Formosa agariphila KMM 3901: one gene and its partner. The protein of the gene in region 1 interacts with the protein of each later gene in a pairwise test. Links are inferred from orthologs where the notes say so. Each region holds a gene or a part of one and is shown in the gene's direction. Other genes may lie near its edges.

Evidence for each region.
Region 2: the proteins of BN863_RS05395 (region 1) and BN863_RS08395 interact in binary tests that used the Escherichia coli proteins (3 or more experiments, as listed by UniProt). The link is inferred for Formosa agariphila KMM 3901 from one-to-one orthologs.

What each region holds. Positions count from the first base shown.
Region 1 is NZ_HG315671.1:1,288,187-1,291,095, forward strand. The notes cover bases 58-2,887. They hold BN863_RS05395 (nucleoside-diphosphate kinase), read left to right. Parts: upstream 58-1,177; coding sequence 1,178-1,597; downstream 1,598-2,887. Other genes in these bases: gldI (gliding motility-associated peptidyl-prolyl isomerase GldI), read right to left, coding at 58-77; BN863_RS05390 (DHH family phosphoesterase), read right to left, coding at 74-1,090; BN863_RS05400 (hypothetical protein), read left to right, coding at 1,706-2,248; BN863_RS05405 (ABC transporter ATP-binding protein), read left to right, coding at 2,245-2,887. Also shown: more of gldI, read right to left, coding at 1-57; more of BN863_RS05405, read left to right, coding at 2,888-2,909. UniProt on the Escherichia coli protein: Major role in the synthesis of nucleoside triphosphates other than ATP. The ATP gamma phosphate is transferred to the NDP beta phosphate via a ping-pong mechanism, using a phosphorylated active-site intermediate.
Region 2 is NZ_HG315671.1:1,934,588-1,937,631, reverse strand. Bases 1-2,965 are described here. They hold BN863_RS08395 (uracil-DNA glycosylase), read left to right. Parts: upstream 1-1,132; coding sequence 1,133-1,798; downstream 1,799-2,965. Other genes in these bases: BN863_RS08390 (nucleoside phosphorylase), read right to left, coding at 2,114-2,965; BN863_RS08400 (YfcC family protein), read right to left, coding at 1-1,057. In the rest of the region: more of BN863_RS08390, read right to left, coding at 2,966-2,986; BN863_RS08385 (hypothetical protein), read right to left, coding at 2,976-3,044. UniProt on the Escherichia coli protein: Excises uracil residues from the DNA which can arise as a result of misincorporation of dUMP residues by DNA polymerase or due to deamination of cytosine.

The sequences.
Region 1 (2,909 bases):
ATTGGTCGTCTGGCTTCTGGGGACTTGCAGCTTATAATACTGAAAATTACCAAACAACATAAACCTAGTTTTATCATGAGGTTAGTTCATTTTTATGGCTTGGTAAGATACTAATAAATTTCTCAATGGTTTCATCTAAACTTAAATCACTTTTACCGCCTGCTGCATTGGTGTGTCCGCCACCTTCAAAATACTGTCTAGAAAATTCATTAACAGAAAAATCGCCTTTAGATCTTAAAGATATTTTAATGATGTTTTCTTTCTTGTGTTCAATAAAAATGGCTGCAAAAATAATATTATTTAAAGAAAGTCCATAGTTTACAAAGCCTTCAGTATCTCCTTTTTTAAAATCAAATTGATTTAATTCGTCCTGAGATAATGTAATATAGGCTGTTCGTAATTCAGGAATTACTTTTAAATTTTTTAAAGCACAACCTAAAAGTTGTAGTCTTGCATAACTATTGGTGTCGTAAATCGCATTATGAATTTCGGCATTTTTAGCACCGTGTTCCATTAACTTTCCAATAATATAGTGGGTTTTACTTGTTGTAGAAGCAAATCTAAACGAGCCGGTGTCTGTCATGATTCCCGTATATAAACAGGTTGCTATATCTGCTGTAACTCTGTTTTCATGAGCTAGCATCTCGATAAAGCGGTAGACCATTTCGCATGTAGAACTCATACGTACATCAGAAAACATAAACTTCGCATAGTTGTCTGGTTGCTGGTGGTGATCTATCATAATTTTAATAGCTTCACTTGTACCAATTTTATCTCCCATATCTCCAACACGGTGTAACGCATTAAAGTCTAGGGTAAAAATAAGATCTGCTTTTTGTAATAAAATTTCGCAACGTTCGGTTTCAGATTCATACTTTAAAACCGTTTCATCTCCTGGTAACCACTTTAAAAAGTCGGGATAATCGTTAGGAGCCATAACTAGAGCATCGTGATTAAATCCTTTTAGATAATGGTATAATGCTAGGGTAGAGCCCATAGCATCGCCATCTGGATTTTTGTGTGGTACTATAATAATCTGTTTAGGCGTACTTAAAAGCGCTTGTATTTGGTTGATTTCTGATGTTGTCATAAGAGGCGAAGATACAATTTTTTAATATGTGATTATATGGTATTTTCTAAGAAATACATTACTTTTGGCCTAAATTTAAAAATACAAATGGCAACAAATAGAACATTTACCATGCTTAAGCCAGATGCGGTTGAAAACGGACACATTGGCGCAATTTTAGAAAAAATCAACGCTTCAGGATTTAGAATCGTTGCATTAAAATTAACGCAAATGACAACTGCAGACGCTCAAGAATTTTATGCAATTCATAACGAGAGACCTTTCTTCGCAGATTTAGTTGAATTCATGACACGTGGACCAATCATTGCTGCAATCTTAGAAAAAGAAAATGCTGTTGAAGATTTTAGAACGCTTATTGGTTCTACAAACCCTGCTGAAGCTGCAGAAGGAACAATTCGTAAGTTATTTGCTGCTTCAATCGGTGAAAATGCTGTTCACGGTAGCGATAGCGATGAAAATGCTGCTATTGAAAGTGCATTCCATTTTTCTGGAAGAGAACAATTTTAATTCAATATTGTTATAATATATAGAGAAGCCTGTAATTTTTTACAGGCTTTTGTTTTTTAATCACTTTTAAAGTTTGAATCTTTTTAAAGATTTATTTAATTTGCTTCTATGGAATTGCTGAGTTTACCAAAACAGCCTAGTGCATTTGTTTCTTACTTTAGGGTAGGTAAACTGTTATATTATTCTCTTTTTCTATTTATATTAGAATCTTGGATTTATTGGATACAATTAAAAGCATCCTTTTTACAAAGTAATATATGGATTCAAGGCTTTTGGATTTGGTGTTTCCTGTTCTCTTTCGTTCATATTTTTTTAGTGATTATGGATGGCTGGTCGCGTTATCAGAATTATAAACGAGCAAAAGATCAGTTTTTCGAATACGGGTTTAGAAAACGTATAGCCGCAAATTATATCGTTTCAAAATGCCAACGTGAAGCCGCTCTAGTGGCAGCAAGCGAATTAGGAATTAAAGAAAAGGTTGCAAATTATTATGAAGAACACGGTGTAAAATGGTTTCATTATGTGCCTTATTTCATGGTAAAAGATCCTTTGTTTTTAATTAGAAAAGCATTTTGGTCGCGTACTTTTCTAGAACGGTCGTATACGGCAAAATTCGACTTTAAGAAACTTCAACCCGAATTAACTTCATGATATTATCGGCAACAGATTTATGTAAATCGTACGGAAAATTACAAGTTTTAAAATCTGTAAGCATTCAGTGTAAAGCAGGAGAAATCTGTGGTGTATTAGGTGCTAACGGCGCTGGAAAAACAACGCTCTTTAAAATTATTTTGGGATTGGTAAAACCGAATTCAGGTACGGTTAATTTAGAAGCCCAAGGTATAAAGCCTATTGGCGGAATTATTGAAAAACCTGCCCTTTACGAGTATTTAAACGCCTACGATAATCTGAATTTATTCTGTAAAATTCAAGGTTTAAAAGTATCTAAAGGCGATATTCTAAACCGATTATTACAAGTTGGTTTACCTATAGATAGAACAGATCCAGTTCGGAATTTTTCAATGGGAATGAAGCAACGTTTAGGTATTTCCATAGCATTGCTTAATAATCCCAAATGTTTGGTTCTAGACGAGCCGTTCTCTGGATTAGACCCATTAGGGATTTCAGCCTTGAGAAAATTAATTATCGATTTAGCTGAAAAGGAACAGTTAGCCATTCTAATTTCTTCTCATATTATTGAAGAGCTTAGTAAAATTTGCAACACCATGTATGTGATGAAGCAAGGTGAAATTATTAAATCGGGCTTAGCACAAGATATTATTCTCGAAAATACTACGAGTTTTAGTTTTAG
Region 2 (3,044 bases), 650 kb from region 1 along the record:
CATTTGCACCTTTTATAAAGGTATCTACAAAAGTAGTCTCTTTAATTCGTGCTATAATACCAATAAGGATTGCGCCAATTAAAAATACAGTTGTCATTTCTAAAAACCACCAATCTAATTGCGAAACACCATATATCATAACTACAAAACACATCATAAAAACAATTAAGATGAATTTATATTTAGCAGTTAAAGTTAAAGCTGAGTCTAAATTAGTTAATGGAAACTGACTTTCAATAGCTTGTTTTTGTTCGAAAATAATAGATTTAGATGGATCCAACTTCACTTTTTGTCCGTAACGAATAATGTATACTAAGCAAATAATTAAACCTAGAAAAAACACAATTAAACGTGTTGTTAATCCGGTAGTCCAATTAATTCCTGCAGCATCTGAAGCAATGATAGTACAAAACGGATTTACGGTAGATGCTAATGTTCCAATACACGAACCAATATAAATAGAGGCTAAGGCGACCATAGCGTCGTATTTTGCAGCCAAGAATACTGGAATTAAAATAGGGTAGAAGGCAATAGTCTCTTCAGCTAAACCAAAAGTTGTACCTCCAATTGCTATTAAAAAAGTAATAACTATAATTAAAATGTATTCCCGTCCATGTAATGTCTTGGCAAGCGAAGAAATTCCAGCTTCAAAAGCACCACTAAAATTCATAATGCCTATAAACCCACCAATAATAAGCACAAAGAGAATCACATCGATAGCTTCCATAATTCCTTTTATTGGCGATTGAATAAAAGCGGTTATGCCCTGGGGTTGAGATTTTAAAGTATGATAAGTATTTGGGATGCCTATAGGTTTCCAGATATCACCGTCCTTAAATTTTTCAATCGGAATTTTAATATTGAATTGATCTAAAGTTTCCTGAGTTGCTGCTAATACCACAGTTTTAGTTTCTTTTTCTTGAGAGAACGTATCTAATTCTTTATTATATGTTAACCTATCATATTTACCAGCAGGAATTATATAGGTTAATAAAGCAACAACTGCAGCAATTAGTAGTAAAACGGTAATCGCGCTAGGGAATTTAATGGCTTTCATAAAAGACATTTTTTTTTCAATTTATAAGTGGAAAGATAATACTATTTTTAAATTTGAGCTTTAAGAGCAAGTATTATGATAAAAAATATAAATTCGGATTGGTCCTCGTTTTTAGAATCAGAATTTAATAAACCTTACTTTAAAGGGTTATGGAATTATGTGGAATCTGAATACGAAACAAATACATGTTATCCGCCAGAACAAGACATTTTTAATGCGTTTAATACTTGTGAATTCAAAAATTTAAAAGTTGTTATTTTGGGTCAGGATCCTTATCATGGGCCAGGGCAAGCGAATGGATTGAGCTTTTCTGTAGCTGATGGTGTACCACATCCTCCATCGCTAAAAAATATATTTAAAGAAATTGAAACCGATTTAGGAATTGATTACCCGACTAGCGGAAATTTAGAACGTTGGGCAAAACAAGGTGTGTTATTGTTGAATGCTACTTTAACTGTTAGAGCTCATGAAGCAGGAAGTCATCAAAAAAAGGGTTGGGAGCAATTCACCGATAATGTAATTTCACAAATCAGTTTGAATACAAAGGGGATTGTGTTTTTATTGTGGGGTGGTTATGCTAAAAAAAAATCGAAAATAATAGATACCGATAAGCATTTTATACTTATTTCTGGGCATCCTTCACCATTAAGTGCAAATCGAGGATATTGGTTTAGTAATAAACATTTTAGTGAAACTAACTCCCTGTTGCAGCGTAATAAGACTGTTGAGATTGCTTGGTAGTTGTTTCTATTACCATTTGAATACGTTTGTTTTCATCAATTTTGTAGTCTGAAATTTTATTACAACTAAAAATCAATAGTAAAACATTAATAGCAACAAGCAATGCTATAATAATTGAAACGGTGATTAGCATAATTTAATTTGGTTAGGTCGGTGGTAATAAACTTAATAATAAGTTTTGATCTTAACAAATTATTATACTTTAATTTAACATTAATATTGTGTAATGTATAATTAACTTTAAAATAATTAAAAATTATATAATTTTCTGCCGCTATTTATATAAAAACCATAAATAGTGACAGTAATTAGGTTTTATAATTTTAAAATTTTACCTAAAGCATAGGTGATTAAATCTTCTACCAATTTACCTGGATTATTACTAAATTCTCCAGTAGCGCGGTTAGCAATTATGGCATTAAGCGATAGTGCATTATGACCTAATAATGCAGATAAACCATATATGGCTGCTGTTTCCATTTCAAAATTCACAATTTTTTTGCCTTCAAAATTAAAGGTGTGAATTTTATCGTTTAAATCTGGGTCTTGAGTTGAAAGTCGTAAAACACGTCCTTGAGGACCGTAAAATCCACTTGCTGTAGCCGTAACACCAAGTTTAGTTTGGTCTGAAGAAAACACTTTTTCTAATGTTTTATTATTGGATATTAAGACAGGTAACGCTTTATTAGCATTCCATTGGGTATGCACCACGAAAGCATCTTCAAAAGGGAAACTTCTAAAAGCTTCTATATTATAAAAGTGAAGCATTCCAGAAAAATCTAATCCATCTGTACTTATAGCAAAAGAATCTACAGGGATTTCTTTTTGAAGTGAACCGGATGTACCAATACGAATAATATTTAAAGTGGTAATATCTTTTTTAATGGTTCGCGTTTTAAAATCGATATTTACAAGAGCGTCTAATTCGTTTAAAACAATGTCTATATTATCGCAACCAATTCCTGTAGACACAACACTTATACGCTTGCCATTATAAGTTCCAGTTTCAGTTTTAAACTCTCTTTTTTGAATAGAATGTTCAACCGTATCAAAATGTTTGGTTATTTTACTTACACGGTCTTGATCTCCAACAAGTATAACTGTTGGTGCAAGATGTTCTGGTTTTAAATTTAAATGGTAAACACTTCCATCTGGATTTAAAATTAATTCGGAGTCTTTAATCGGCATAATTAGTTACGTTTATAAGCTTGTTAAGCTTAGTGTCAAAATAGAATTTATTTTTATG